DNA from 2 places in the Bradyrhizobium sp. USDA3010 genome. Region 1 is predicted to be linked to the other one. Evidence: predicted binding sites of a transcription regulator. Region 1 holds the regulator's gene; the other holds the start of a gene.

Region 1 (15,637 bases):
GGCGCCGTGGGCGCGGACTCCGTGACCGTCTCGATCGCAAGGCTTGGCGTCACGAGGCTTGGCGTCACGAGGCTTGGCGTCACGAGGCTTGGCGCGACGATTTCGGGTGACGCGGTCAGGCGTGCGGCGAGCGACGACGCACGCAGCGGCTTGACCAGATAGCCGGTGAACACGGCTGCATCGGAGGCCGAAAGGTCCTGCCGCGTCGCCGGCGTGACCATCACGATGCGATGGGTTGCGTGGATGCGAGCAGCGTTGGCCAGCGCCTCGATCGCCGGCGTGCCGAGCGTGTGATCGATCAGGACGGTGTGCCAGCTCCGCTCCGGCAGCAATGCCTCTGCGACATCGGCATCCGACACGATGCAGGTCTGCGCGCCCCAGCGCTGCAACCGCCGCGAAATCAGCGAAGCCTCGATGCTGTGCGGTGCGACCAGCATGATGGATTGGCCGGCAAGGTCGGGCGCCGTGAAGCCATTGGCCTCGCCGGTGTCGGCGGCGGCGAGCGGGATCGAGACCTCGAAGGTCGAGCCTGCGCCCGGCGTGCTTGCGAGCGAGATCCGGCCACCCATCCGCTTGACGATGCGGTCGCTGATCGAGAGGCCGAGGCCGGTGCCGCCATAGCTGCGCGCGATGCGGTCGTCGGCCTGCTCGAACTCCCGGAAGATGCGCTGCTGCGCTTCCGGTGCGATGCCGATGCCGGTGTCGCGAACCAGGAAGCTGATCTCGTTCGGCCAGATGCCGGGCTCGACGATCAGCGCGACGCCGCCGGTCGCGGTGAACTTGATGGCGTTGCCGGCGAGATTGAGCAGCACCTGGCGCAGCCGCGCGGCGTCGCCGGTCACCTGCATCGGCAGCCGCTCGTCGACATAGGCGGCGATCTCGATACCCTTGGCCTGCGCGCGCGGCGCCAGCAGCTCGGTGATGTCCTCGATCAAGCCGGACAGTGCAAAGGCGCGGTGCTCGAGATCGATCTTGCCGGCCTCGATCTTGGAATAGTCGAGCAGCTCCTCGATCAGCGCGAGCAGCGCGTCGCCTGAGGTCTTGACCGCCTTGACGTAGGTCGTCTGCTCCGGCGTCAGCTGGGTGTCCATCAGCAGTCCGCTCATGCCGATGATGCCGTTCAGCGGCGTGCGGATCTCGTGGCTCGCCATCGCAAGGAAGCGCGATTTGGCACGGTTGGCGGCGTCGGCCTGATCGCGGGCTTCGGCCAGCGCGCGCTCGCTCTCGGTGCGGTCGGTGACGTCGCGGCCGACGCTCTGCATCTCGGCCGGCGCGCCGGCATCGTTGCGCACGAGGCCCTCGCGCCAGGCGATCCAGCGCGGCCCGAGCGGTCCCTCGATCTTCTGGTCGTAGACCCGCGTGCCATTGGATTCGAGCGCGGTGTCGCCCTGCTCGAGCACCTTGAGGGTGGCGGTGCTGCCGATCAATTCGCCGCGGGGGATTTGGGCCAGCGCGCAATAGGCGTCGTTGGCGTAGGTGATGAGGCCGTCAAGGTCGCGCAGCACGATCAAATCGTCCTGCGCCTCGAACAGGGCGGAGGCGCGCTGTTCGGCCTCCTGCAGTTCCCAGTTGCGGTCGGCCATCGCCTCATTGTGCATGACGATGGTGCGCAACCTTCTGCGCATCAGCCGCAGGCGGATGCCGAGCGTCACGATCCAGAGACAGGCGAGCGCGAACAGGAAGCTGACGCCGATCGCGAATGTATTGGGATCGTAGCCGCTGTGTTGCGAGAGGGCGCCGGAAATGAACCCGAAGGCGCCGCCGAATGCGACGGAGAAGATCGTGAAGGAACGGACGATCGTCGCGACCCAGGAATGGCGTCGCAGGAAGCGGCGAAGGCGCAACTTGATCCGGAAGAAACGCCCCATCAATGGTGGTCCTGAGAGTGCCCGATCTGGCGATGACGATGCGTCGGCCACCTTGAAAAGTGCTTGAGGTTGGTGGCCGTTTCGCGCCGCCCTCGGAACAGGGTTAGCGGGGGGTTAACTCCGCCATTGTCTGGCCCTGGAAGCGTGTGTGCGGCGCCAGCGATGCCGCTTCGAAGCGGCGGTGTCCGCCGCGGGCGCTGACGATCAGGGCCGCGGCATCGCGCACCGAGAACGTCTTCGACTGCACGTAGACGCGGTAATCGAACGGCCCGTCATGGGAAAGATAGATCACGGGGCCGGTTGCGGTCGGCGCGCTGGAAATCCCGATCAGCTGCGGCACGGCGTTGCCTTCGCAGGCGCCGGTCTCGGCCTCGTCGATGTCGTCGATCACCGTGAAGTCGGCGGCCTCGGCGCTGTCGGCGACCCGGACCCGGACGGTGGCAAGGCGGGGGTCGTCGGTGAAGCTGACGTGAAGCCGCGCCTGCCAGGGGACCGATGCGATCTGCATCGTGGCGCCGCCGACCTCGATGCAGGGCCGGGGGCCCGGCAGGAATTCAGCGCGGGCAAACACCGCGGCCACGGCAAGGGGGACCACCGAGGCCAAAACCTTCATACGCAACATGACACAACTCGCTCGACCCAAGTCTGCCGCGGATCGCGGTGCTTATGGTTTGCGGAGCGTAAATGAGAGTGGTTACTGTCGCGTTGACGCGGCAGGCACCGGGCGGAAACGGGGGAGATCACGCCGCGCGGCGCAAATCGTCGGCCAATGCACGATAGGACAGCGCTTCGGCGAGGTGCAGCCGGCCGATCGTCTCGGCGTTGTCGAGATCGGCGAGCGTGCGCGCCACCCGCAGCACGCGGTGATAGCCGCGCGCGGTGAGGTGCATGGTCTCGGCCGCCTCGCGGAGCAGCTTCTGGCCATGCGCATCAGGCTGCGCGATGGTTTCGAGCAGCGCGCTCGGCGCTTCCGCATTGGTGCGGACATGCGGCATGCCGGCGGCAGCGTAGCGCGCGAGCTGGATGTCGCGCGCGGCCGCGACGCGTGCGGCGACTTCGGCCGAGCCCTCCGCCGGCGGCGGCAGGATCAGATCCGCCGCGGTGACGGCAGGCACCTCGATCCGCAGGTCGATGCGATCCATCAGCGGCCCGGAGATCCGCATCTGGTAGTCGGCAGTGCAGCGGTCGAGCCGGCCGCGCTTGCAGGAATAGCCGGGCTCATAGGCGTGGCCGCAGCGGCACGGGTTCATCGCCGCGACCAGCATGAAGCGCGCCGGATAGGTGACGCGATGGTTGGCCCGGCTCACCGAAACCTCGCCGTTTTCCAGCGGCTGGCGCAGCGAATCCAGCACCCGCGGATCGAACTCCGGCAATTCGTCGAGGAACAGCACGCCCTGATGCGCGAGCGAGATCTCGCCGGGCTTGGCGCGCATGCCGCCGCCAGTCAGCGCCGCCATGCTTGCGGAATGATGCGGGCTGCGGAACGGGCGCCGCGCGGTCAGGGCGCCGTCGCGGATCTCGCCGGCGACGGAGGCGATCATCGAGACTTCGAGCAGCTCCGACGGCGACAGCGGCGGCAGGATCGAGGGCAGCCGCGCCGCCAGCATCGACTTGCCGGCGCCGGGCGAGCCCATCATGAGCAAATGGTGTCCGCCGGCGGCCGCGATCTCGAGCGCGCGCTTTGCGCTTTCCTGGCCCTTGATGTCGCGCAGGTCGAGCAAGGCTTCCTCGCGCTCATGCACCTTCGGCTGCGGCCGCGACAGCACTTGCGTGCCCTTGAAGTGATTGGCGATCTGGATCAGCGAGTGCGCCGCAATGATCTGGATGTCGGGGCTTGCCCAGGCGGCCTCCGAGCCGCAGGCGGCCGGACAGATCAATCCCTCATCGCGCGAATTGGCGCCGATCGCCGCGGGCAGCACGCCTGCCACGGGCGCGATCGAGCCGTCGAGCCCGAGTTCGCCGAGCACGGTGAAGCCGCTGAGCGCATCCGGCGGGATCGCCCCGATCGCCGCCATCAGGCCGAGCGCAATCGGCAGGTCGTAATGGCTGCCCTCCTTGGGCAGGTCGGCCGGCGCGAGGTTGACGGTAATGCGACGGGCGGGAAGCGCGAGGCCGGAGGCGATCAGCGCCGAGCGCACCCGCTCGCGCGCCTCCGACACCGCCTTGTCGGGCAGGCCGACAATCGCGAACGCCGGCAATCCCGGCGCGACCTGCACCTGCACGTCGACCGCGCGAGCCTCGATCCCCTCGAATGCGACGGTGGAAACCCGCTGGACCATGCTGCCCCTATCTTCCGCCACCCAAGGTAGCGGAGCGGATTGCCCAGCGCAAGAACATTAAGGGAACATCCGGGGGCGACGCGCGCCGTCCCCGGATGATCAGCCGTCAGAGCGTCATCTGCATCGGTTCCGGATAGTAGTGGAAGCCCTCGCCGGCCTTGGCGACATGGCCGTAGCCGGGCCAGGCGAAGTGGTAGGACATCACCGGCGTCTTGTTCGCGGCCAGCATCTCGAGCAGCTTGACCCGTGAGTTCGCCGCCTGCTTCGGATCGGTGTCGTAGGAGAACTCCATCCGCGGCCGCTCCAGCAGCAGCACCGCGTGATGCGAGAGGTCGCCGAGGAAGGCAAAGGACTTGCCACCCGAGCTGACCATGAAGATGGTGTGGCCCACGGTGTGGCCGGGCGCCGCGATCGCCTGCACGCCGGGCAGGAATTCCTGGCCGTCCTTGAAGAACACGATGCGGTCGCGCACCGGCAGCAGGTTCTTGCGGGCGTGCACCACAAAGTCCTTCAACGGACTGCCCATCTTGCCTTCGTCGGTCCAGAAATCGAGATCGCTTTGCGCGATGTAGTACTGCGCATTCGGGAACAGCGGCTTGTCGTCGGCGCCGACAATGCCGCCGATATGATCGATATGCGCGTGCGACAGCACGACGGCGTCGATGTCCTCCGGCTTGATGCCGGCTTCCTGCATGCTCTTCTGCTGCCGGCCGGTGGTCGGACCGAAGGCCTTCGAGGTGCCCATGCCGGTATCGAACAGGATCAGTCTGTCGCCCATGTTGACGATCGGCGAGTTCTGCTCGAGCACGACATTGTCGGGCGAGAGGAAATTGTCGGAGAGCATCTTCTTCACTTCTTCCTTCGGCACGCCGGTGAAGGTGCCGGAGGGATCGCCGAGCGGAAGCGGGCCGTCGGAGACGACCGTCACTTCGGCATCGCCGAGAACGAAGCGGTGCCAATAGGGTGTCTGCGTGCCGAGCTTGGGCGCGCGCGCCTGCGCGGTGCCGCCGAGCAGTGTGCTGGCGCCGAGACCGGCACCGAGCGCGAGCAAGGATCGTCGTGAGACATTGAGCGTCATAACGTCTTCCTCCAAGATTTTTATGAGATTTTCGCGTTGTCGCCCGCATTGGCCCGCCGCTTGACCTGACGCAGGCAACAGGATGCTGCCTTCGCCTGCGCAAGCTGGCAAGAAGAATAAGGCGAACGGCAGCGCGGTCGAACTCTGGCTAGAGCTCAACCTGCATGTGCAGCGCACAAGGGAAGAGGATTATTTCGCGGCGCGCTTCTTCTTGATGGTATCCCAGATCATCGCTGCGACGTCGGGGCCATTGAGCCGCTGAATGGCGCGGATGCCGGTCGGCGAGGTGACGTTGATCTCGGTCAGATTGCCGTCGATCACGTCGATGCCGACGAACAGCAGGCCGCGTTCGCGCAGCGCCGGTCCGAGTGTGGCGCAGATTTCGCGCTCGCGATCGGAGAGCTCGGTCGCCTTGGCCGCACCGCCGCGCACCATGTTGGAGCGCAGATCGTCCGCCGCCGGCACGCGGTTGACGGCGCCGGCGAATTCGCCGTCGACCAGGATGATGCGCTTGTCGCCATGCTTCACCTCGGGGAGGAAGCGCTGGATCACCCAGGGCTCCCTGAAGGTGACCGAGAACATGTCGAACAGCGACCCGAAGTTCATGTCCTGCGGCATCACGCGGAAAACCGCGGCGCCGCCATGGCCGTGCAACGGTTTCATGACGACGGCGCCGTGCTGGTCGCGGAAGGCGTTGATCTCGTCGAGGTCGCGCGAGATCAGGGTCGGCGGCATCAGCTGCGGGAAATTCATCACGAACAGCTTTTCCGGCGCGTTGCGCACGCTGGCCGGATTGTTGACGACCAGGGTCTTCGGATGGATGCGCTCCAAAAAGTGCGTCGAGGTGATGTAGGCGAGATCGAACGGCGGGTCCTGCCGCAGCAGCACGACGTCGAAGCCGTTGAGCGGCTCCCGCTTCGGCTCGCCCAGCGTGAAGTGATCGCCGACCTCGTCGCGCACGGTGAGAGGCTGCACCGGCGCCACTAGCTCCTCGCCGCGCAGCGACAGCTTGTCGGGCGTGTAGTAGGAAATGCCGTGGCCGCGCTTCTGCGCCTCGAGCAGCAGCGCAAAGGTCGAATCGCCGCGGATGTTGATGCGCGCGATGGGATCCATCTGGACGGCGATCTTCAATTTCATAAGTGTGTCCCGCGAGGTCTGAGGGTAACTTTAAGGGCTTGCGTCGAATGCCGCTAACAGATGGCGCGGCAGGCTCTTCGGCGCAATCAGCACGGCGTCGAATCTGAGGTCAAATTCGGCATGTTCGGGATGCGCCATCAGCCAGGCCTGCGCGGCGTTGACGATGCGCTGCTGCTGGCGCGGCGTCACCGCATAGGCGGCGTCGTCGAGGCTGGCACGGGCCTTGACCTCGACGAAGGCGACGAGATTGCGCCGGCGCGCAACGAGGTCGATCTCGCCATAGGGCGTGCGGAAGCGTCTCGCCAGGATGCGATAGCCCTTGGCGATCAGAAGGGCCGCCGCGCGGCTCTCGGCCGAGATGCCGGTGCGGAACGCGGCGACGCGTTCGGGCGAGGCGCTGTCAGTCTTCGCCATCGCCGTCCCCGATGGTCTTCGCGAGCTCGAGGGCGCGCGCGTAAACCTCGCGGCGCGGCCGGCCCGACAGTTCGACCGCGTGGGCCACCGCATCCTTGACGCTGCCGCGGCCAAGCTGCGCGCGCAGGAGATCGTCGAGCGCATCCTGGCCCATCACCCCGGCATCGTCGGCCGGAGGTCCAATCACGAGCACGAACTCGCCGCGCGTCTCCAGCGCGTCCGCGTTGGCCGCAAGCTCGGCCACCGGCGCGCGCTTGACCTCCTCGTGCAACTTGGTCAGCTCGCGACAGATCGCCGCATCGCGCCCAGCCATGATCGCGGCGAGATCGCGCAGCGTGTCCTGCACGCGATTGCCCGATTCGAACATCACGAGCGTCGCATCGATCCGGGCGAGCTCGGTAAGCCGCGCGTGGCGCGCGTGCTCCTTCGCCGGCAAAAATCCCTCGAAGAAGAACCGATCGGTCGGCAGCGCCGCAACCGATAGCGCCGTCAGCACCGACGACGGCCCGGGCACCGCGACGACGGCATGCCCGGCGGCGCAGACGTCGCGCACCAGCTTGAAGCCGGGATCGGAGATCAGCGGCGTGCCGGCGTCCGAGACCAGTGCGATGGCAGCACCTTGCGCCAATCGCTCGAGGATCTTGGGCCGGGCCTGGGCCGCGTTGTGCTCATGGTAGAGCGCCAGTTCGACGGTGATTGCATAACGCTCGGTCAGCCGGCGCGTGATCCTGGTGTCCTCGCAGGCGATGACGTCGACGCCCGCCAGCGTTTCCAGCGCGCGCAGGGTGATGTCGCCGAGGTTGCCGATCGGGGTCGCCACCAGATGGAGCCCGGGCGCGGCCTTTGGCGCCGCCAGCTGCTGGCCGGCGATCGAAAAGGTCCTGGCCGCTGTGCCTGTCGTGGCATCGGAATGGTGGAGGGAACTGGCTTTTGCGCGCATAATGCCAATCTAGAGGGATGGCAGCACTTGCGCCACATCCGGAAACCGCGATGACGGTAGGCGGTTGCCGAGGGAAACGGGAGCCGCGGCAACGGCGCCGCGAGGCCATAATCCTTTTGTTTTAGTTAACTATTCGCCGACAATATGCCTGAATCCACCCGCCTCATCAGAGCTGGATGGAGTCCTGGCCGATCCTGGTCGGTCAAGAGAAGAGAGACGATGGCAGGCCCGCATCACCGCATGTCCCCGCCGTCGGGCACGACCCGGCGAACCGCGCTTGGTCTGCTCGTTGGCGCGCCGTTGCTGAGCGCCTGTTCCGGCGTCCAGCAGAGCCTGAGCCAGTTTTCCAGCCCGTTCGGCGGCAACCAGGAAGCCGGTCCGGCCGGCCCGCCGCAACAGCCGCAGGCGGTCGGCACCGGGCAGGTCAAGATCGGGCTGATCCTGCCGCTGTCGGCTTCCGGCAATGCCGGGCTCGCCGCGCAATCGATGCGGAACGCCGCCGAAATGGCGCTCGCGGAATTTCAGAACCCGAACATCCAGCTCCTGATCAAGGATGATGGCGGCAGCCCGCAGGGCGCGGCGCAAGGCACCCAGCAGGCGCTGTCCGAAGGCGCCGAGATCATTCTGGGACCGCTGTTCGCAGGCTCGGTGCCGCCCACCGCGCAGCTGACACGGCCGCGCGGAACGTCGGTGATCGCATTCTCCACCGATTCGAGCGTCGCGGGGCACGGCGTCTATCTGCTGAGTTTCCTGCCGGAGTCCGACATCAATCGGATCGTCGACTACTCCGCCGGGATCGGAAAGCGCTCGTTCGCCGCGATGGTTCCGGACAACGCCTATGGCAACGTGGTCGAGGCCGCGTTCAAGCAGGCGGTCGGCCGCAAGAACGGCCGCGTCGTCGCATTCGAGAAATATGGCGCCGATCGCGCGACGCCGGCGCGGACCGTGGCCCAGGCGCTGGGCCAGGCCGATGCGCTGCTGCTCGCCGACGACGGCGATTCGGTGGTCGCGACCGCTGACGCGCTGACCGCAGCGGGTGCCAATCTGCGCAACATCCAGCTGCTCGGCACCGGGCTGTGGGACAATCCGCGGGTGTTCGCGAGCCCGGTCCTGCAGGGCGGCCTCTACGCCGCGCCCGATCCGTCCGGTTTCCGCAGCTTCGCCGGCCGCTATCGCGCCAAATACGGCGGCGAGCCGGTGCGCACCGCAACGCTTGCCTATGACGCCGTCGCGCTGATGGCGGCGTTGGCGCGTACCCAGGGTGCGCAGCGTTTTGCACCGGAGACGCTGACCAATCCATCCGGCTTTGCCGGGATCGACGGTCTGTTCCGTTTCCGCTCCGACGGCACCAATGAACGCGGCCTTGCCGTCATGAAGGTGGCGTCCGGCGGCGGCACGCCGGTCGCCGGCTCGCCGAAGAGCTTTGGCGCTTGATTTTCGTCAGGCGGTCAAGCTGCCTTGTCGAGCGCCGGAACCCGCCAGCTACTTTGCATGGGGTTGTTTTCGATATTTTGGCAGCGCCTGGAGCGTTTTCGAGCGAGGTGGATACCGGTTCGCGTGAAGAAAACGCGTCAAAACAACAATCTAGAGCGCCGTTCCGATTCAATCCGAACGGGATAGGCCCTACGGGATAGGCCCTAGGCCGCGAGATCCGCGACGACGGCATCGAGCACCGGAAATCCCGACTTCGTCACGCGCAGCCGTCCGTCGGCATCGACGGCGATCGCGCCTTCCTCGCGCAGCATCGCGATCCGGTGCGGATCGAGCTTTCGGCCGGAGAGCTTGGCATAGCGCTGGGGATCGATGCCCTCGGCGAGCCGCAGCCCCATCAAGAGGAATTCGTCGGCGCGTTCTTCGCTGTTGAGGCTGTCATCGGTGACGACGCCATGACCGCGCTCCTCGACGTTCAACAGCCAGGCCTCGGGGCGCCGCTCGGTCGCGGTCGCGTGCCTGACGCCGTCGATGTCGAGCCTTCCATGCGCGCCGGGGCCGATGCCGGCATATTGCTCGCCGCGCCAATAGACCAGGTTGTGCTTGCACTCGGCGCCGGTGCGGGCGTGGTTGGAGATCTCGTAGGCCGGCAATCCCTCGCGGGCGCAGACCTCCTGCGTCACGTCGTAGAGCGCGCGCGCGGTCGCTTCGTCCGGGGTCTGCAATTTGCCGGCGGCATGCAGCCCGAAGAACGGCGTGCCTTCCTCGATCGTGAGCTGATAGAGCGACAGATGCTCGGCCGCTTCCGAGATCGCTTGCTTCAATTCATCCGCCCACATCTGCGGCGTCTGGTCGGGCCGCGCGTAGATCAGATCGAACGAGTAACGGTCGAACGCGGAGCGCGCGATCGCAACCGCGTCGAGCGCCTCGCGCGCGGTATGCAGGCGGCCCAATGCCTTCAGCGAAGCATCGTCCAGTGCCTGCACGCCGAGCGAGACGCGGTTGACGCCAGCGGCGCGATAGCCGCGAAAGCGCGTCGCCTCGACGCTGGTCGGATTGGCCTCGAGCGTCACCTCGACGTCGCGCGAGACCTGCCAGTGCTTGCCGATCGCATCGAGCACGGCGCCGACGGTCTGCGGCTGCATCAGCGAGGGCGTGCCGCCGCCGAGAAAGATCGAGGTGACCTCGCGGCCCGGCACCCGCGCGGCCGTGGTCTCGATCTCGCGGGCGAACGCGCGCACGAAGCGCGCCTCGTCGACCGGCGCGTGCCGGACGTGGCTGTTGAAATCGCAATACGGGCATTTGGACAGGCAGAACGGCCAGTGCACGTAGACGCCGAAAGCTTCTCGTTCAGCGTGGCTCAAGGCAGATCTCCGTGAGCTTCACGAAGGCGCGGGCGCGATGCGACAGGCCGAGTCCGAGCGGCGGCAGGCCGTGCTTCTCGATGCTGCTCATCTCGCCAAAGGTCCGCGTGTACCCGTCGGGCAGGAAAGCCGGATCATAGCCGAATCCGGCGGTGCCGCGCGGCGGCCAGACCAGGGTTCCATCGGCGCGGGCCTCGACCTCCTCGAGGTGATCGTCGGGCCAGGCCACGCACAGCGCGGAGACGAAGTGCGCCCTGCGCTGGTCCGGCGCGATGGCGCCGCGCTCCTGCAGCAGGCGCTCGATCCGCGTCATCGCCGCCATGAAGTCCTTGCCCTCGCCGGCCCAGCGCGCCGAGTAGATCCCGGGCGCGCCGTCGAGCGCGTCGACCACGAGGCCGGAATCGTCGGCGAAGGCCGGCAGTCGGGAGGCCTTCGCGGCCGCGATCGCCTTGATCGCCGCATTGGCGCGAAAGCTGTCGCCGGTCTCCTCGGGCTCGGCGAGACCGAGCTCGCCGGCCGACACCGCCTCCACGCCGTGCGGCGCCAGCAGTTCCCGCATCTCGGCAAGCTTGCCGGGATTATGGGTGGCGATGACGAGCCTTCCGGTGATTCGGCGGTGCATGACCAATCTGACTACGCCACCGCGATCTTTTGCAAGTCGACCAGACGCGCGACACCTTTGCGCGCCAGTGCCATCAGCGCCAGGAATTCACCTTCCGAGAACGGCGTCTTCTCGGCGGTGCCCTGCACCTCGATGATGCGGCCGTCGCCGGTCATGACGAAATTGGCGTCGGTGTCGGCCTCGGAGTCCTCGGCATAGTCGAGATCGAGCACCGGCGTGCCCTGGTAGATGCCGCAGGAGATCGCCGCCACGTTGTCGCGCAACACGTTGGTCTTCAGCATGTTGCGGGTCTTCATCCAGTTGATGCAGTCGGCCAGCGCCACCCAGGCACCGGTGATCGAGGCGGTGCGGGTGCCGCCATCGGCCTGGATGACGTCGCAATCGACCGTGATCTGGCGCTCGCCGAGCGCCTCGAGGTCGACGGCGGCGCGCAGCGAGCGGCCGATCAGGCGCTGGATCTCGACCGTGCGGCCGCCCTGCTTGCCGGCCGAGGCCTCGCGGCGGGTGCGTTCCAGAGTGGCGCGCGGCAGCATGCCGTATTCGGCGGTGACCCAGCCGCGGCCCTGGCCCTTCAGCCACGGCGGCAACCGCTCTTCCAGCGTGGCGGTCACCAGCACATGGGTGTCGCCGAACTTCACCATGCAGGAACCCTCGGCATATTTGACGACGCCGCGTTCCAGCGACACGGGACGCAGTTCATCGGGCGCACGGCGGCTTGGCCGCATTGGAAATCCTCCAGAAATCCGAGAAAATGAGTTGGCCGTGCTTGTAGGGGGGGGAAGGGGCAGCGGCAAGGGTTTTCGGCCCCGGTAACGTCCCGGTATCAAGGGGTTGAATGCATACTTGTCACCGGCCCGCCGGATCGACAAATTAGACAGCAATTGTGAGGGACTGGAGTGTGACTCATCACGATCCGATCGGCCTGATCGCGCCGCATGCCGGGCTTGCCCAGCTCAATGAGCGGTCGCGCGACATTTTTCGTCAAATCGTCGAAAGCTATCTCGCGACCGGCGAGCCGGTCGGCTCGCGCAATATTTCGCGGCTGATCGCATTACCGCTGTCGCCGGCCTCGGTCCGCAATGTGATGTCGGACCTCGAGCAGCTCGGCCTGATCTATGCGCCGCACACATCGGCGGGCCGGCTGCCGACCGAACTCGGCCTGCGTTTCTTCGTCGACGCCCTGATGCAGGTCGGCGACCTTACCGAGGCCGAGCGGCAATCGATCCAGACCCAGCTGGCGGCCGTCGATCGCGCGCAGTCGGTCGAGGCGGCGCTTGGCGAAGCGCTGACGCGGCTGTCGGGGCTGACCCGTGCCGCGGCTGTGGTGCTGACGCAGAAGTCGAATGCGCGGTTGAAGCACATTGAATTCGTGCGGCTGGAGCCGGAGAAGGCGCTGGTCGTGCTGGTCGGCGAAGACGGCCAGGTCGAAAACCGGGTGCTGGCGCTGCCGCCGGGCGTGCCGTCCTCGGCCCTGACCGAAGCGACCAATTTCCTCAATGCGCGGATCCGCGGCCGGACGCTGGCCGAAGCGCGGCTCGAGCTCGAGACGGCATTGACGCAAAACCGCGCCGAGCTCGATCAGCTCACGCAAAAGGTCGTCGCGGCCGGCATCGCGAGTTGGTCCGGCGGCGCGAACGAGGACCGCCAGCTGATCGTGCGTGGTCACGCCAATCTGCTCGAGGATCTGCATGCACTCGACGATCTCGAGCGCATCAAGTCGCTGTTCGACGATCTCGAGACCAAGCGCGGCGTGATCGATCTGCTCGGCCGTGCCGAGCGCGGCGAGGGGGTACGGATCTTCATCGGCTCGGAGAACAAGCTGTTCTCGCTGTCGGGTTCCTCCACCATCATCGCGCCCTACGGCGACGCCCAGGGCCGGATCGTCGGCGTGCTCGGCGTGATCGGACCGACGCGGCTGAACTATGCGCGGGTGATCCCGACCGTGGATTATGCCGCGCGCATCGTCAGCAAGATGCTGGGCGGCTGATCAGGGCGGATTTGGCCTGCATGTGACGGGTTTCGTTCACCCGGGCCGGAGAGCCCGCTGCCCGAAGGGGGTATGTTACGCTTGATTTTCGCCGCCCAAAGCACGATATCCCGGCAAGCAATCCCCAAGATTTGAACCGACGCGAGTTTTTCGAGAAGGCAAGCCATGACCGATCCGAACCGGGCCAATGACAACAGCGAGAATTCGGCACCGACGGGTGAACCCGTGGTCTCGAAGCCTTACATCATGCCCGACGATCCCGAGGTGGGATCGGCCGAGGCGCTGGCCAAGGAACTCGCCGAGGCGAAGGACCGCACGCTGCGCACGCTGGCCGAGATGGAGAACCTCCGTCAGCGCACCCGCCGCGAGGTTGCCGACGCCAAGACCTACGGCATCACCGGCTTCGCCCGCGACGTGCTCGATATCGCCGACAATCTGCAGCGCGCGCTCGACGCGGTGCCGGCCGAGACCAAGGAAGCCGCCGATCCCGGCCTGAAGGCGCTGATCGAAGGCGTCGAGCTGACCGAGCGTTCGCTGCTCAACGCGCTGGAGAAGAACGGCGTGAAGAAGTTCGATCCGATCGGCGAGAAGTTCGATCCGAACTTCCAGCAGGCGATGTTCGAGGTGCCGGACACCTCGGTGCCGTCGGGCACCGTGGTGCAGGTTGTGCAGGCCGGCTACATGATCGGCGACCGCATCCTGCGTCCGGCGCTGGTCGGCGTCTCCAAGGGCGGCGCCAAGGCGGCCCCGAGCGCCGATATCACGGTCTGATCGCTTCGACGCCGGCCCTGAAGCTGTGAGCTTGCTGCTGTCGTGTCACGGCAGCGGCTTCTCATGAGCCTTCGGCCAATAGGTGCCGAAGCTCCAGAGATTTCCTTCCGGGTCACGGCAGGCGAAATCACGGCTGCCGTAGTCGGTGTCATGCAGCTCCATTTCGATCTTGGCACCCGCCGCTCTGGCCTTCGCATGCAGGGCGTCGGGATCGTCGACGGCGATGTAGATTGAATCGGTGCGGCGGCCGGTGACATCGCCGACCAGCCTGCCATAGGCATCGTCGCGGCTCTGCCCCAGCATCAGCATCGAGGAACCGTAGGCAAGCTCGGCGTGGTGGATCACGCTGCTGTCGCGGTAGACCACGTGCTCGGTGAATCCGATCACCGTCTTGAGCCAGCCGATCATCGCCTCGGCGTCCTTGCAGCGCAGGGTCGGGTAGATGCGCGGGGGTTCGATGTCGTGCGTCATGTCACAGGCCTCCTTGGCTGATAGCGCCACTCTGCACGAGGCAATCCGGCTTCGGCTTGAAGGTTTGTTACCAGTCCTCGGAACGAACCAGCCGGCCACCGGTCAGCGCCTGGCGGCGCGCCCAGGCTGTTGGCGGTTCGCCAGCGAATTCGACGAATTCGCGGGCGAGGTGGGCCTGGTCGGCATAGCCGCTTTCCGCCGCGATCCCAGCCCAGCCGAGCCTGGATTCGCTTTGCGCAAGCCGGCTCGCCCGATGAAACCGCATCATGCGCGCCAGCGATTTGGGCGCGAGGCCGAGCTCGGATCGAAACCGGCCGACCAGATGCTTGCGGCTCCAGCCGATCTCGCCGGCCAGTGCCGTGATGCTGATGGCTCCGGCCGAACGCGCCAGTCTTCGATAGGCGAACGCGATTTCGGGAGACGGCGTGTGGCCAGCGCGGCGAAGCACGAACGCCTCGATCAGGTCGAAGCGGCGCTGCCAGCACGACATAGCGCCGAGCTGTAGGCGCAGATGACGGCCATCATGGCCGAGCACGTCCTCGAGTTCGATCATGCGTCCGGCCAACTCGGTCACGGCGCCGCCGAAGAAGCTGTAAGCCCCAAGCGGGGTGAAATCCACCTGCACGCAGGCGGCGTGGCCATCGGACTCGATGTAGATCGGTCCCGCATAGAGACCGGCAGCAAAGCTCTGCTGGCGGTCGCTCGCTTCAGGCTCGCGCCCGAGCGCGATCAGGAATGGGGAGCCGAAGCTGATGATCAGCGGCACGATCAGCGGTGCGGTCTGCCGCTGCGCGAACCGGCCGGTCGCGCTCTCGCGATAGCCGGTCATCGCAGCAATCAGTCCCGTGGTGCGCAGCGATGGTGCGCGCTGCACGAATTCGAATGCGACGGGTGGCGCAAACTCGGCCATACGAATCTCGCGCGAGGCCGCGACTTACCCGATATCCGACGATTGGATCCGCTTGACGCCGGCCTTGTCCATGTCGGTCCAGGCCTTGGCCAGCGACCCCTGGGTGTCGATGCCGCGACAGGCGTCCTCCACGACATAGGTTTCGAAGCCCGCCTTGCGCGCATCGAGCGCGGTCCATGCCACGCAGAAATCGGTGGCGAGCCCGGCCACGAAAACCCGCTCGACATTGCGCGCCTTCAGATAGGCGGCGAGCCCCGTGGTGGTCTTGCCGTCGGCTTCGGTGAAGGCGGAGTAGCTGTCGACGTCCTTGTGAAAGCCCTTGCGGATGATCAGCTCGGCCTGCGGGATGGCGAGATCCTTCGACA
Region 2 (15,637 bases), on a different contig from region 1:
ATAGGCCGGTGCGATCAACACGTAGGGGAAGATCACGGCGGCTTGCGAATAGGTCGCGGTGAACGCCGTCAGCTTCTTGGTTCGTTGCATGATGTCGAGCCAGTTTCCGACCACGAAGCCGAAGCGATCGAGCAATCGCGTGCGCTCCGCCGGTTCGCCGTGGAGCAGTGCAATCTGCTCGGCGTTCTCGCGGGTCCGCACCAGGTTGAAGCGGAAATCGGCTTCGAACCGTTGCTGCCGGAAGTTGAGGTCGACCAGCGGCCTGCCGATCACATGGGTCAAGACCGTTCCGAGGATCGCGTAGACCAGCGCGCCCAGCACCAGATAGCCGGGAATCGCGAGGTCCTTGCCGAACAGATGCAGCGGCGCCTGATTGGACAGGCCCCACAGGATGAACACGAAGGAAGCAAGCGTCACCACGGCGCTCAATAGTCCGATCCCGAGCGTCAGGGTCTGTTCGACGAAGCGCTGGGTGTCGTCGGCGATACGCTGGTCGGGGTTATCAGCGGCATCGCCGAGCAACTGCATACGATAGTGGTTGGCATCGTTCAGCCAGCCGCCCAGATAACGCGTGGTCATCCAGCGCCGCCAGCGGATCTGCAGCCATTGATTGAGATAGAGCTGGTAGACCTTCAGGCCGATCCAGAACGCCGCAAGCACGCAGAAATAACCGATCTGATAGGTGAAGACCGCCTGATCACGCTCCTGCAGCGCATTGTAGAAGACATTGTTCCAGCGGTTGAACAGCACGGTCAGAAACACGGTGGCGAGCTCGATGATCACCACCGCGGCCAAAAGTCCGCGGCCTGCCCATTTGTCGTCGGAGTTGAAATAGGGCGAGGCGATGCGCCACACCGTCGCGAGCGTCGAGCGAATGTTGTTCACAGATTATCGTCTCCGGGGGATGGGCCGCAACGGCCTGAAGAATCGGGACAATCGGCGTAGCCCTCGACTAAAGTCGTAGCTCTGGCATGCAAGCGTTGGCTTGTCCCGGCGATCGAGTCAACTCTAGCATGACGACAACGGCGAGGGGCGGGGGACCTTCGATTTTTCGCGAGGATGTGAGCGATCCTTACCGATCGTTCATTCGCGAGCCGGGGCTGCAATTCTTCCGACGGACTCCCGCAACCGCACCAGCGCGCCTGCTGCACCAAGGCCGGGGCGCTGCACAAGAATGTGGGAAGGACCCCGAGATGAGCACCTGGAATCAAATCTACAATCCGCTCGGCAATGCCGGGCTGTCGACGATCGCGGCCGCCATTCCCGTGGTCACGCTGCTGGTGCTGATCGCCAGCGGCAAGGTGAAGGCACATATCGCCGCCATCGTCGCCGTGATCGTGACCAACCTGATCACGATCTTCGTGTTCACGATGCCGGCCGGCATGTCGATCCGCGCATCGATCCTCGGCATCGTCACCGGGTTCTTTCCGATCGGCTGGATCGTGCTCAACGTCATCTTCCTCTACCAGGTCACGGTGAGGTGCGGGAAGTTCGAGCTGTTGAAGCGCGCGGTCGGCGGCGTCACCGAGGATCGCCGCCTGCAGTTGCTGCTGATCGCGTTCTCGTTCGGCGCCTTCTTCGAGGGCGCCTCGGGCTTCGGTACGCCGGTCGCCATCACCGGTGCGGTGCTGATCGGGCTCGGCTTCTCGCCGCTCGCGGCCTCCGGCCTGTCGCTGATCGCCAACACCGCGCCGGTCGCCTACGGCGCGCTCGGCACGCCGATCCAGGGCCTCGCCTCGGTCACCGGGCTCGATCCCTACGTCCTCGGCGCCATGGTCGGCCGGCAGCTGCCGCTGTTCTCGCTGATCGTGCCGTTCTGGGTGGTATGGGCGTTCGCGGGCTGGCGCGGCATGAAGGAAATCTGGCCGGCGATCCTGGTCACCGGCGTGTCGTTCGCGGTCCCGCAATTCGTGATCTCGAACTACATCAATCCCTGGATCGTCGATATCGGCGCCTCGCTGATCTCGATGGGCGCGCTGATCCTGTTCCTAAAGGTCTGGCAGCCGCGCCAGCTCTGGCTGTCGCCCGCGCTGCGCGGCCGCGATGAATCGGCGGCGACGATGGCGGCCGCCAAGCCGCTCGACAAGACGCCGTTGACCCAGGGCGAATTGTGGAGCGCGCTGCTGCCGTGGATCATCGTCTGCATCCTGATGCTGATCTGGGGCAATGGGGCCTTCAAGACCTGGGCGAATGCCAACTTCACTTGGAATTATGCGGTGCCAGAGCTCGACAAGCTGATCTTCAAGGTGCCGCCGGTAGCCGCCAAGCCGACGCCGGAAGGCGCCGTGTTCAGCTTCACCTACCTGTCGTTCACCGGCACCGGCATGCTGATCGCGGCGATCATCTCCGGCCTCCTGATGGGCTTCTCGCCACTCAAGCTGATCGCCGAGTACGGCCGCACCATCCGTCTCTGCGCGATCTCGCTGATCACGATCTCGGCGATGCTGGCGATCGGCACGCTGACCCGGCTCTCCGGCGTCGACGCAACGCTCGGCCTCGCCTTCGCGGCGACCGGCGTGCTGTATCCGTTCTTCGGCACCTTGCTCGGCTGGCTGGGCGTGGCGCTGACCGGATCGGATACCGCATCGAACGTGCTGTTCGGCAATCTGCAGAAGATCACCTCCGAGCAGCTCGGCCTGTCGCCGATCCTGATGGCGGCGGCGAACTCCTCGGGCGGCGTGATGGGCAAGATGATCGACGCGCAATCGATCGTGGTTGCCTCCACCGCGACCAACTGGTACGGCCACGAAGGATCGATCCTGCGCTACGTGTTCCTGCACTCGATCGTGCTGGCGTGCCTGGTCGGTCTGTTTGTGACCCTGCAGGCCTATGTCTACCCGTTCACGGCGATGGTTCTGAAATAAGAAGGCGAGGCGTCGCCCAAACGACGATCCCCGCGGGTGCGAGCCCGCGGGGATTTTGCTTTTCCAGCGCTTTTTCTCGCGCCGCCATTCTGGCCAATCGCGGCCTCGTCCCATACAAGGGCGGCGTCGCAATTGCTGGGAATGGCATGATCTCGATGAAGCGGATTCTGAACGGCGGGATGGCCGCTTTGGTGGTCGTTGCAGCGGCGCTTGGCGCGGGGCCGGTGCGGGCCCAGGAAGAATTCCCGTTCGGCTTCGTGATGACGCTCGATGCCGCGCGGATGCCGGGCTCCAAGCGGATTCCCTCGATCGAGGTCGGCGACAATGGCGAGGTGATCCTCGAGCTGTGGTGCGACGGCGGCAAGGGCCAGTTCTCGGTTGCCGGCAACACCATCGTGTTCGTTCCCGGCGCGATGGAGAACCGCAGCTGCCCGCCGGACCGGGCGCAGGCCGACAAGGACCTGCTCGCAGCGCTCGGCGACATGACGAGCTGGCGGCGGCAAGGTGATCAGGTCACGTTCATCGGCAGCAAGTCGCTGCGTTTTGTGATCAACAGCAACTGACACGCATCGCGCGGGCGCTCAGGGCGTTGCGACCAATCCGCTCGCGGTGGCAACGATCCAGCGATTGCCCCAGCGCACGATGGAATCGACCCGGCCGAGGCCAGGGACGACGTCGCCGCGTGCGGCCATCTTGACGCCCTCCGGCCCCTCGAGCACGGCGGTGCCGTCGCGGACTTCGACCACCGACCATCCGGGAATCGTGCTCGGCCGGGTCTCCGCCGCTGCTGCCACGGGCTGCTTCGTTCCGAGCGCCGCGGCCTGCGCGTTCAGGGTGGTGGGCGCGGCGCCGAGAGCGAGCGGGCGCGGGCTGGCAGGGGCGTTCTTCGGAATGCTGCCGGTGACGGCGGGGTCGGCGTTGGACGCGGTCCGGCGCTCGCCCCTCGATTCGCTTCTTGGGCTCGACCGCGTCTCGGCAACATGCGGGACAGGCGCTTCCTTTTGGGCAACCGGGATCGGGGCGGGGGCCGCAAAATCGTGCCAGTTGGCGCCGCCCGTCCATCCCAGCACGAAGCTTGCGGCCAGTGCGGTGGCTGCCAGCAGCGCGGTGCCGATCCGGTCGGCGAACGGCTCGCGCAGCAGCAGGGCGGCGTCGTGGTTCTCGCCTGAGACGTCCCAGAGGTCCGCCGTCTGCGCCGGCGAATGACCCTCCGTCACATCCGTTGGCCAGATGCTCCCAGGATTGATCGGCTCGCGGTCTTGCATGGCGTGACCCGTGTTCGGTGACGCAAAGGATGATCCTCGAAACTAAATCGAGCCTTAATTTTCGGTGACCGAACTGCGGCAGCACGAAGTCTTTTGGTCGCAGTCCCCGCAAATTGACGGGGCGGTGAGCGCGGCCGACAATCGCGACGACGACCCTGCATTGGGCCAGAGATGCACAAGCCTGACATCAGCATCGCCCCAGCCTGTTCATGACCAAGCGCCTCTAGCTCCAGGCGGTCGTTTCCGGACGCCGTCACCGCAAAGCGGGTCGTCGCGGCGCTTAGGCGCCGCTATAGCGATGGCATGCTCGATTTCGCCGCCCAATATGCAGCCTTTCAGCGCCGCGACCCGGCCTGGGACGGCATCGTGTTCGTCGCGGTCAGGACGACGGGCGTGTATTGCCGTCCCGTGTGCCGGGTGCGCACGCCGCTCGCCCGCAATGTGCGGTTCTACGGCAGCGCCGCGTCGGCCGAGCGCGCCGGCTTCCGGCCCTGTCTGCGCTGCCGTCCCGAGGCGGCGCCGTTCTGCCCGGCATGGAAGGGCACCAGGACGACGGTCGAGCGCGCGCTGGCGCTGATCGAAGCGGGCGCCCTCGACCGCGGCAATGTCGCTGCGCTGGCCGATCGGCTTGGCATCGGCGCGCGGCATCTGTCGCGGCTGTTCGCCGAGCATCTCGATGCCTCGCCGCTGCAGGTCGCGCTCTCGCTGCGTGTGCAGCGCGCCAAGCGCCTGATCGACGGCAGCGATCTCCCGATCTGTCTGGTGGCGCAGCGCGCCGGCTTCTCCAGCGCAAGGCGCATGAACGCCGCATTCGCAAAACTCTACGGCCGTTCGCCCGTCTCGCTGCGACGGAAGCGGCTGCCAGACATCACGATGCGATAATGGAGATCAGCAATGGCCAAGAGCTACGGCACCGTCAGTGCCGAACAGAAACTCAGGATGAGCGGCCTCGCATTCGTGCAAGGGCTCGCCTCGGGCGCCTTGCCGCTCAACACCATCGCGCGGACCCTCGGCTATGACGTCACTGAAGCCGAGCACGGCCGCGTCGTCGTCACGCTGCTGCCGACGGATGCGCATCTCAATCCGGCAGGCACCGTGCATGGCGGGCTCACCGCGACACTGCTCGACAGCTGCATGGGCCTTGCGGTGCAGTCGACGCTCGACGCCGGCACGAGCCAGACCACGCTCGAATTCAAGATCTCGCTGGTGCGGCCGATCACGCCGGACACCGGCCCGATCCGGGCCGAGGGCAAGGTCCTCAATTGCGGCCGCCGCATCGGTACTGCGGAGGGCAGGGTCACCGACGAGAAGGGACGGCTGCTCGCGCATGGCACGACGACGTGCCTGATCTTTCCGGCTTGATAAAGAGCCGCTGCGGAGAGCCTGCGCCGGCACCGCATCAGGAGACGCGATGCCGGCGCAGCAACATTGGAATTCGTCCAGCGAGCCGGCGGATCAGAGCGCTTCGCTTTCACCGCGCCGATCGTTTGCGCTACCCGAGCGCACGGAAAGTGCGTTCGGGTAGCCGCGATGCGATCGTCGATGAAGCGCCGGTTCACCCGGCATAGACACTCTGTTCAGGCAAGCGAATGAGGCCGAGCTGCAGCATGGCCGTCAGCGCATCTTCCTGTCCGAGCTCCTCGGCGATCCGTCCGTCCTGCACGCGCAGCACGGTCGTGCCGGCGAACGTCATCTTGCGGCCGGAGGCCGCAGGCAGCGAGCCGAGCCGGAAGTCGCTGAAGGCGGGCCCGGTGTGCGTGCCGCCGCCTTCCCAGCGGCCGACGACGAGATCACCTTCCGCGACGAGATCGCCGACGCCCCAGAAATTGAGATCCGGAAACGCTTCGCGAAACTCGGTCATGAACTTTGTGACCGCGGCGCGGCCCTTCTTCGGTTCGTGCATCGGGTAGTGCACGACAATGTCTGGTGTCGCGAGCTCGTTGATGATGCGCGGATTCCAGGGGTTGCCCCAGAACTCCTTGAACCACCGGCCTACGATGGTCTTGTTTTCCTCTGACATCTCTTCGTCTCCATTTGCGCGTTGCCGGTATCGCGACCGGCGTTGTCTCGATGTGCGCAATAGGCATTCGAAGACGTGCGTCGAGCCACCCGATTCCAGATCGGGCGCGCGAGCGCGTTGGAGGCGAGATTCCGCTTTATCGATATGGCGCTTAGCGCCGCTTCTCGAACGTCATCGCGCAATCGGAAAGCGGGTGGTTCGCGCAACGCGCAGGCGAGAGCGTCTTTGTCGTCACACAGGAGAACATCATGCGCAACTTCGATGCGATCGCCGCGCTGCGCGGCGACGAACTTCGTCCCGAGCTGCGGGCGCAGCTCGATCGCGCCGCGATCGAGCCTCGTTCGAATTGTTCGTCAGAAGCGAGGCGATGCTGCAGTCCAGTCCGGACGCAGCTCCCGAGATGGACGCGCGACAACGTGGTGCCGCTGAAGACGAGGGTAGCCTGAATCGGCAGCGCGACGGCTTCAGCGCCACACCGACTTGTCGGCGTCCCAGCGCTGACCCTTGAATTCCTTGACCAGCGCGTCGATCGCGCCGTTGTCGTCCTTGGCCTCGCTGCCTTCCTCGTCGCTGCCGGAGTCGTCGGACAGATTGAGCTTGGCGCCGGCGCTGTCGTCCGACGTCGAGACGGTGGGGCTTGAGACCCACAGCATCAGCCGGTCCGAGCTGCCGGGCTTGTCGGGTGAGACGAGGGCGGTGACCTCGTAGTTCTGGGTGAGGCCGAGCGCAGGGTAGATCGCGCTGGGCCGCTTCAGCACCAGCTTGAGCTTGCCGGTATTCGCGTTCCATGTCGCCGAGGCCGGCTTTGCGGCAAGCGTCTTCGCCAGCACGTCCGCGATCGCGGATGCGAGCTTGTCCTTGTTGATCTTGTCGCCATCACGCCAGTCGGCGGCGGCGAAGCGGATGGTGCGGTCCATCTCGACCACACCGCTGGTCCAGCCGGCGGCCGTCACGCCGGGCGCTGATTTCGCCTTTGCAAGCAGCGCGCCGGCGTGCTCGGGATCGACGGTGAGGTTGAGGGTCTGCTCGCCGGAGCGCATCGCATCGCAGGTCACCGCGAGGCTGGAGGTGCCGATCTCGACCGCCTCGCCTTTCAGGCTCTTGAGGAAATCGGTTGCCGCATCGAGCTTCACCCGCACCCCGATCGATTCCGGCGAGACGTCGGTGAAGTCCTTCGGCTGCGGCGTGATGCCGTCCTCGGTGGCCTGGTTGTCCTGGAATTCCTTCTCGCTGAGATCGGAATTGTCCGTCGAGGCGACCTCGGTCACGGTCTGGCCGATCGTGATCTGGCCGCGGAATTCAAAGCTGTCGCCGGTCTGCTTGCGGTTCAGCTTGACCGTGATCGGCTGCTTGTCGGCGACGCTCTGGGTGGTGCCGGTGAGCGTCTGGCCGTTGACGGTCAGGTTGGCGACGAAGCGGTCCTTGCGGTCGGAGCTCTTGTCGGCGGGATAGCAGACGTCGAGCACGGCCGCGGTCACGGTCTTGCCCTGCCGGGTTTCCTTCAGCACGACGTCGGCATTGCCGTCCATCAGGCCGTCGATCGCGGTGAAATAGCGCGTCTCGGGGCCATTCGACGGCGCCGCCTTGGTTTGCAGCTTCATCTGGGCGAGAGCAGGCGCCGAGGCGACGGCAAGACCGAGCAGCAGGAGCGGGAGCGCGCGCATACGATAAGTCCTCGAAGGCCAGAATCGGTTCCGTCGTAACTAGCAAACCTCCGTCTCATTGGCCAAAAAAGAAGGCCGCCTAACGGCGGCGCCTCCAGAATCGCTGTCATGCGCGGTCGTCAGGTTCCTGGCCGCTCTCCAGCCTGCCGCGCAGTGTGCTGACGACGCGACTGGTGGATTCGAGGTCCTTGATCGACAATCCGTCGGCGAGGCCGTTCACCCAGGGCAGCTGCAGGCGCATCGCCGCGTCGAAGCTTTGCCGCCCCTTCTCGGTCAGCACGACGAGCTGGGCGCGGCGATGATGCGGATTGGTCTCGAATGTGACGAGCCCGTCCCTTTGCAGGTCGTTGACGATCCGCTGCACGTTCTGTCTGGCCGCGCCGAGGTCGCGCGCCAGCCACGCGACCGGTTGCGGGCGTTCGGCGGTGACGATGGCGCCGAGGATCTGCCAGCGCGCGCTGGTCAGCCCAAGTCCCGCCACCATCCGGTCGCCGGCGGTGAACAGCAGGCTGTTGAGCCTGAACAGGTCGAGAATCAGGTTGCTCAGGGCTTCGCCGGCCGGCGTTCGCTTGGTCTGCGGCATTTGTCACCATAAGTTGATATTGACATCATAATGTCAAAATAGTACGTATCCATCGTAACGTAATGACATCATAGCACCAAATCAACGGAGCCAGCCATGCCGCAGATGTGCCCCCTCGACCCTGCATTCCCGATCGACCGCCAGCTCGCGGTCGATGCCACCAACATCGTGCTCGTCAACCTCTTCACGCTCGATGCGGCCGACGAGGAGATCTTTCTGGAAGCCTGGCAGGCCGACGCCGCCATCATGAAGCGGCAGCCCGGCTTCATCTCGACCCAGCTGCACCGCGCGATCGGCGAGAGCCCGACCTATCTGAACTACGCGGTCTGGGAATCGACCGCCGCCTTCCGTGCCGCATTCAGCAATCCGGAGTTCAGGGCCAAGCTGTCGGCCTACCCGGCGTCGGCAGTGGCGTTGCCGCACCTGTTCCAGAAGGTCGCGGTATCAGGCATCTGCGTCGCATAGCGGCTGTCGGCCTCGACGCGTTGTGACGTCGATCGCGGTCGTGCGTTGAGGGATTCGCGCCGAGGCGTGTCCTTGTGACCCGCCACAGTCGGGCCACCGTTAAATCTCTGACGTTCCTGCGTTCTTCGACCGGCCAGCGGCTCGCCGAGCACGATCGGTCGGCTTCAGCGGCAACTTGGGGAGGCATGAAGCACTTGCGCACAGCAGGAGGAACAGCGCGCGCTGCGCCTTGTATCTCGCGCCGTCACGACTGCATTCCGAGCCGCACATGACGGTATGTCCGTCGGTCGTACGAACAGACCATTTCCACCTGCTGCGTCCGCGCCGCTTCAGCACGATATCGAACGCCGCGAAGCGGTCGTCGCCCGTCCAGCAGGTCAGGTCTCGAATGCCGCTCATGACGCCGCCCCCATGCTCGAGGAAGCCGACGATGAATCTTTCGGAAGAGGAAATGTCACCGGGAATGTTTCGGCAACCAGAGCATCGTGCGCGGCCTGCTCTTCGGCCATCCGTCTATCGATGAAATCGCGCTCGAGATCAGACAATTCTGTCCGGAGCAGCTTCCGGTGGCGGTGGATTGCGTTGCGATGGGCACGGATACGGGCCAAGTTTTGTTCGAACATCGTCGTCCCTCCGCGTGACAGTGGTACGGCCTACGCTTCAGGCCGCGGCGCGGCGTTCGGTCGACCGTAGCCGCATAGGTTTGCCGCCAGGCGGGTGCCAGGCGCCGCCGTCAAGCGCGCAGAGCGCCTCGAGGATCTCGTCGATCGCGACCGGTGCCTTCAATCCTTCGGGCGCCCTCAGGGACGGACAGGACGCGATTGCGGAGGCGTCGGACGCCCAAGAGGCGAGGATGGCTCGCTTCTCGGCGAGCGTGAGGCCTGAATGAGAGACCACGTCTCTCGGGTGCTCGAACTTGGTGCCGGGATGAGGGAGATAGTTGAAATCGAAAACGTTGTCGTCCAGGGCGGTCGTCGGCCGCATGGCTGCCTCCAAATCTGAGACGAGTTAAGGGGAGGCCGCGCGAGGAGGCCCCGCGCGGCGTCGATCGATCCAAATCGCCCGAGGCCGGTTCAGGCGACTTTGGCTTCGATCTGGGTGATGTTGTTCGGGGCGGTGCCGTTGATCGCGATGCGGCGCGGCTTCATCGCCTCAGGGATTTCCCGCTGCAGGTCGATGACGAGCAGGCCATTCTCGAAGCGGGCGCCCTTGACCTCGACGTGGTCGGCGAGCGTGAACTGGCGCTTGAAATTGCGCGCCGAGATGCCGCGGTGCAGAAAAGTCTTGCCTTCCTTATCGTTCTTGCGGCCCTCAAGGGTCAGGACGTCCCGCTCGACCGTCAGATCGACCTCGTCCGGCTTGAATCCGGCGAGCGCAACCGAGATCTGGAAGCTGTTCTCGTCGAGGCGTTCGATGTTGTAGGGTGGATAGCTTTCTTCGCCGACGCGTTGGGCGGCTTCGGCGAGGTCGAACAGGCGGTCGAATCCGATGGCCGACCGAAACAAGGGCGAAAAATCTACAGTGCGCATAGCCAGATCCTCCTAAGAGCAAAATGGTTACGAGCGGCACCGGACACTTCCGGTGCCCGTCTCAAGTGGCGGGACCCTGACGGCATCCCGATCGCCTCATGGCGACGCCGAAGAAATTTGTAAATCTGGAAAAAGTTTCAAGAGGGCCGCGCAAATTTTTTGCGGGAATTTTGGTTTGGTTAATGTATTCGCCGCTGAAGCAGCGCCGCGGCGCGGCCGCCTTCTTCGCTTCTCCGTTCCAAGCAGCGTTGAGGACCGGCTCAAGTCTGCAGCGGTCAAACGCAGAAGTCGGCGGGCCTTGCGCCGTAATCCGATAGGCCCTCGTGAGCAGACATCCACGGATCGTGCGGTACTCGCGAAATGAAGAAGGCGGCCAACTGAAGCGGCCTCAGTGGATGGCTTTCATTCCCTGATTGCGAGAGCCGGCTCGACGCTGTTGCGAGTCCCAGGATCGATCTAGTCCGGTGCTGCTAGTCGCAACGGCGGACCCTGCGGACCGAACCATCGTCACGCTCGATCGTGACCGTGCGGCATCCGCGATATCCGCGATCATATCCGTAGGCACGATAAGCGGGTCGATCATAGTCCCGGTAGTAACGGGGCTCCGGGCCCACTCTGACGCCGCCGAGCGGAGTATCAACCGCAACCTGAGCTGACGCGGGCGCAATGGAGATCGGCGCGGCGATAGCGCAACCAGCAACCGCCATGACACCGGCCAGTAATAGCGTTCTCATGAGAGTTTCCTCCTGAGTTATTGCATCGCTTTTCAACATCCCAGGTGAGGCGAGGTTCCTGCGCGAACTTCACCGAAAGGGCCACGAGCGGATGTCGTTCAACGCTTCACGCACGCTCATCCCGCAGCCCACAAAAAAGAAGGCCGCCCGGAGGCGGCCTTCGATCTCGACGCGGATGTGCAGACGGGGCTTAGAAGCCGCCCATGCCGCCCATTCCACCCATGCCGCCGCCGCCCGGCATCGCCGGCGCCGCGTCCTTCGGCAGTTCGGCGACCATGGCTTCGGTGGTCACCAAGAGGCCGGCCACGGAGGAGGCGTCCTGCAGCGCGGTGCGCACCACCTTGGCGGGGTCGATGATGCCCTTGTCGACCATGTCGACATAGTCCTCGGTCTGGGCGTCGAAGCCGAAGGTCTCCGACTTGTTCTCGAGGATCTTGCCGACCACGATCGAGCCCTCGACGCCGGCGTTCTCCGAGATCTGGCGGACCGGAGCTTCGAGCGCCTTGAGCACGATGTTGATGCCGGCCTGGACGTCGGCATTCGGGTTGGTGAGACGGCCGACCGCCTTCTTGGCGCGCAGCAGCGCGACGCCGCCGCCCGGCACGATGCCTTCCTCGACAGCCGCGCGGGTCGCATTCAGCGCGTCCTCGACACGGTCCTTCTTCTCCTTGACCTCGACCTCGGTCGCACCGCCGACCTTGATCACCGCAACGCCGCCGGCGAGCTTGGCAAGGCGCTCCTGCAGCTTCTCACGGTCGTAGTCCGAGGTGGTTTCCTCGATCTGCGCCTTGATCTGGCCGACGCGGGCGTCGATGTCCTTCTTCTTGCCGGCGCCCTTGACGATCGTGGTGTTCTCCTTGTCGATCACGATCTTGCCGGCGCGGCCGAGCATGTTGACCGTGACGTTCTCGAGCTTCATGCCGAGGTCGTCGGAGATCAGCTGACCGCCGGTCAGGATAGCGATGTCCTCCAGCATCGCCTTGCGGCGATCGCCGAAGCCCGGTGCCTTGACGGCAGCGACCTTGAGCCCGCCGCGCAGGCGGTTGACCACCAGCGTCGCCAGCGCCTCACCCTCGACGTCCTCGGCGAGGATCAGCAGCGGACGGCCCGACTGCACCACGGCTTCCAGCACCGGCAGCATGGACTGCAGGCCGGTCAGCTTCTTCTCGTGCAGCAGGATGTAGGCATCCTCGAGCTCGGCGGTCATCTTCTCGGCATTGGTGATGAAGTAGGGCGAGAGATAGCCGCGGTCGAACTTCATGCCCTCGACGATGTCGACCTCGGTATCGAGCGACTTGTTTTCCTCGACGGTGATGACGCCCTCGTTGCCGACCTTCTGCATCGCCTGCGCGATCATCTTGCCGATCGCGGCATCGCCATTGGCCGAGATGGTGCCGACCTGGGCGACTTCCGAAGAGGAGGCGACCGGCTTGGCGCGCTTCTCGATGTCCTTGACCACGGCGGCGACCGCGGTGTCGATGCCGCGCTTGAGGTCCATCGGGTTCATGCCGGCGGCGACCGCCTTGGCGCCCTCGCGGACGATGGCCTGCGCCAGCACGGTCGCGGTGGTGGTGCCGTCACCGGCGGTGTCGTTGGTCTTGGAAGCGACCTCGCGCAGCATCTGCGCGCCCATGTTCTCGAACTTGTCGTCGAGCTCGATCTCCTTGGCGACGGTGACGCCGTCCTTGGTGATGCGGGGAGCGCCGAAGCTCTTCTCGATGACGACGTTGCGGCCCTTCGGGCCGAGCGTCACCTTCACGGCATTGGCGAGCACGTCGACACCGCGCAGCATGCGGTCGCGGGCGTCTCCGGCGAATTTTACGTCCTTGGCAGCCATTGATTTGAACTCCTGGAATGATTGGATGCGGTCGCCCGGCATCTACGCCCGTCATTGCCGGGCTTCACCCGGCAATCCATCGTCCTTGCAAGACTCTTTCGAAGTTGATGGATGCCCGGATCAAGTCCGGGCATGACAGCGGAGAGAGTGGGCGCTCTCGAATTGGTCGTGGCCTTACGCCAGCACGCCCATGATGTCGGACTCCTTCATGATGAGGAGCTCCTGGTTGTCGAGCTTGACCTCGGTGCCCGACCACTTGCCGAACAGCACGCGGTCGCCGACCTTGAGGTCGATCGGGATCAGCTTGCCGGCCTCGTCGCGGCCACCCGGGCCGACGGCGACGATCTCGCCCTGGGACGGCTTCTCCTTGGCCGAGTCCGGAATGATGATGCCGCCCTTGGACTTCTCCTCGGCATCGATACGCTTGACCACGACGCGGTCATGCAGTGGGCGGAAGTTGGATTTAGCCATGACGTTCCCTCTTGGAGGCTCGGTTTCAGGTCCGGTTCATCGAGACCGGCGTTGAATGCCGGCCCGGTCGGCGCCAGGCAGGACGCCCGGCGCATTTAGCAATCGTGGTGCGAGAGTGCTAATTGTGCGCCGGGAAATATGGCTTGGCGCAGTTTCTGTCAAGCAAACGGGTTAAGGCCTTGGTGAGGCCAATATAGGATGGTGGACCGGAAACCAAATCGTAGCGATGACGTAATTTTATCAGACGTCATTGCTCCGCCTTAAGTTTTACGCTTGGCTGCATGACGGGTGCGGCCGGGAGATAGTTCGGGGGATGCATATGATCAAGTCACTCAACGCGCGATTGGTCGCACGGTTCGCGGCTGTCTCGGCGCTGACGACACTTTTGGGGGCGTGCGGCAGCATGAGCCTGCCGTCGTTGTCGTCGAACCCCCAGCCGGGGCCGGTCGAACCGGGAGTGGCTCCGGAGATGCCGGCGAGCATCCGCCCCGACGAGATCGTCGGCCGCTGGGGCCTCGCCTCGTTCCAGAATCCCGCCGACCGCGCCCGTACCGAGGCCGCCGCACGCGGCCAGTGCAAGCAGCCTTACGTGATCGGCGCCGGCCAGAACGGCGGCGTCATCATGCATCTGGCCGACCAGGCCACCCCGCAGGAACTGCGGCTGAAGGGTTCCCCAAGCGGCAAGAACTATATCGGCCCGCCCGGACCTGTGCCCGGCGAGCAGGACCGCGAGATCATCTCGTTCGACGGCCGGGTCTTGATCACCCGCTTCGTCGACAAGGACGCCGCCACCCGCTACGGCAACATGGTCTACGTCCGCTGCGCGCCGCGGGCGTGAGGGCTGATCCGTCATTCCGGGGCGGTCCGCAGGACCGAACCACAGGTGGACAATTGCGCACCGGGGAATCTCGAGATTCCGGGCTCGATGCTTCGCATCGTCCCGGCAATGACGGGCGAAACAAAAACGCCGGCCCCTGAGGCCGGCGCTCTCGTCTTGATCCGACAAATCTCAGTTGAACATCGCGTCGATGTCGTCCTGCGAGGCGTGGCCGGCGTCGCCGTCGAGCTTCGGGCCGTTGAGCAGGCGGGCATCGCCCTCGCGGGTGTCGACAACAGGCGGGACGTGGGTCTTGATCGCGTCGACGCCGCCCCAGATGTTCATCATCTCGTTGATGTGCTGCTCGATGAACTTCATCGTCTGCATCACCTTGCTGATGCGCTGGCCGGTGAGGTCCTGGAAGTTGCAGGCCTCGAAGATCGAGACCACGCGCTCCTGAATATCTTCGCTGAGCCGCTTCTGCTGGTCGGGCGTGACGTTGTTGGCGAGCGCGGTCGCGGCCTGGTCGATCGCCTCGACCGCTTCGAGGATCTGCTGGGTGGCCTGTTCGGTGCCGCCGACCACGGCGCCGAGCTCGCCGTTGACCTTGGCCATCTCCTCGCCGTTGAAGCTCTTGCCGTGCAGCACGGCGATCTCGCGCTTGGTGCGGCTGATCGCGTCGTGGATCAGGTCGAGCTCCACCTTGAGCTTCTCGCACTGTTCGACCTGCGCGCGGTAGGTCTCGAGCAGCGCATGCGTCTCGGCGACTTCGCGGGCGACGGCGGCATCGACGCTGTCGCCCGTGCGTTGCGCCGGCGCTGCGGCCATCTGGGCGCGGATCGAGCGAAGCTCCGCCATGATCTCCCGATGCATCGGACCGAGCTCGGTGCCGCCGGCAACTTCCGGCTCCGGCATCACGACTTCGCCCATGGCCTGCTCGACACGAAAACGCTTACGCTTCACTGACATGATTTCATTCCCGCCCCTTCACTGCAGTCCGTTCTAGCGAGAGGTGATTTAACGTCAGGTTCACGCGGGAACAGTTTGCGCCGAGTGCGCGCAACCGCTGCGATACCGGCGATTAACCATGTCGCTGCGGCATTCATGCAAAATAAACGCTGTCCGGCAAAACCGCGCGGCATTGCCGACGTGGTGAATCGAAACGGCCGATCCGTTTACCAAACCGATGCGGTTTTCATTGCTTATTGACCACGTGCAACGGCGCATGTGCGCTCCGTCCACGTCACACGTCACGACGAAACCAGTACAGAGTACGTCGATGTTCAGGAAAACCACGCTTGCGCTGCTCGCCGGCGCTTCTTCGCTTATCGCAATTCCCCAACATGCCATGGCGATCGACGCATCGGCTCAGCCCGAGCCCTCCCTGA

What was found. Region 1 encodes HrcA, which represses chaperone genes, less so after heat shock. Its sites were predicted from a motif close to GTTAGCACTCNCNNNNNGNGAGTGCTAAC; they were not measured.
Region 2: a site for HrcA is predicted at 13,527-13,555, ahead of AC066Y_RS10030 (co-chaperone GroES). Genes of this name have one in related genera too.

The regions. Positions count from the first base shown of each region.
Region 1 covers NZ_JBWJZD010000012.1:172,546-188,182, reverse strand. The annotation lists gene AC066Y_RS20515 (PAS domain-containing hybrid sensor histidine kinase/response regulator) at 1-1,868, opposite strand, end outside; gene AC066Y_RS20510 (hypothetical protein) at 1,972-2,490, opposite strand; gene AC066Y_RS20505 (YifB family Mg chelatase-like AAA ATPase) at 2,609-4,147, opposite strand; gene AC066Y_RS20500 (MBL fold metallo-hydrolase) at 4,254-5,225, opposite strand; gene gshB (glutathione synthase) at 5,415-6,362, opposite strand; gene AC066Y_RS20490 (YraN family protein) at 6,393-6,776, opposite strand; gene rsmI (16S rRNA (cytidine(1402)-2'-O)-methyltransferase) at 6,763-7,716, opposite strand; gene AC066Y_RS20480 (penicillin-binding protein activator) at 7,936-9,150, shown strand; gene hemW (radical SAM family heme chaperone HemW) at 9,354-10,511, opposite strand; gene rdgB (RdgB/HAM1 family non-canonical purine NTP pyrophosphatase) at 10,498-11,133, opposite strand; gene rph (ribonuclease PH) at 11,145-11,858, opposite strand; gene hrcA (heat-inducible transcriptional repressor HrcA) at 12,032-13,120, shown strand; gene grpE (nucleotide exchange factor GrpE) at 13,286-13,891, shown strand; gene AC066Y_RS20450 (VOC family protein) at 13,937-14,362, opposite strand; gene AC066Y_RS20445 (helix-turn-helix domain-containing protein) at 14,430-15,272, opposite strand; gene pncA (bifunctional nicotinamidase/pyrazinamidase) at 15,297-15,637, opposite strand, start outside.
Region 2 covers NZ_JBWJZD010000004.1:406,846-422,482, forward strand. The annotation lists gene AC066Y_RS09945 (ABC transporter ATP-binding protein/permease) at 1-885, opposite strand, end outside; gene AC066Y_RS09950 (L-lactate permease) at 1,194-2,864, shown strand; gene AC066Y_RS09955 (META domain-containing protein) at 3,011-3,427, shown strand; gene AC066Y_RS09960 (hypothetical protein) at 3,446-4,081, opposite strand; gene AC066Y_RS09965 (bifunctional transcriptional activator/DNA repair enzyme AdaA) at 4,433-5,011, shown strand; gene AC066Y_RS09970 (PaaI family thioesterase) at 5,024-5,491, shown strand; gene AC066Y_RS09975 (ester cyclase) at 5,685-6,149, opposite strand; gene AC066Y_RS09980 (hypothetical protein) at 6,398-6,595, shown strand; gene AC066Y_RS09985 (hypothetical protein) at 6,614-7,813, opposite strand; gene AC066Y_RS09990 (MarR family winged helix-turn-helix transcriptional regulator) at 7,920-8,396, opposite strand; gene AC066Y_RS09995 (antibiotic biosynthesis monooxygenase family protein) at 8,493-8,861, shown strand; gene AC066Y_RS10000 (hypothetical protein) at 8,961-9,260, opposite strand; gene AC066Y_RS10005 (hypothetical protein) at 9,257-9,484, opposite strand; gene AC066Y_RS10010 (hypothetical protein) at 9,522-9,845, opposite strand; gene AC066Y_RS10015 (Hsp20 family protein) at 9,935-10,390, opposite strand; gene AC066Y_RS10020 (hypothetical protein) at 10,489-10,707, shown strand; gene groL (chaperonin GroEL) at 11,315-12,961, opposite strand; gene AC066Y_RS10030 (co-chaperone GroES) at 13,136-13,432, opposite strand; gene AC066Y_RS10035 (hypothetical protein) at 13,752-14,270, shown strand; gene AC066Y_RS10040 (protein phosphatase CheZ) at 14,442-15,218, opposite strand; gene AC066Y_RS10045 (L,D-transpeptidase) at 15,529-15,637, shown strand, end outside.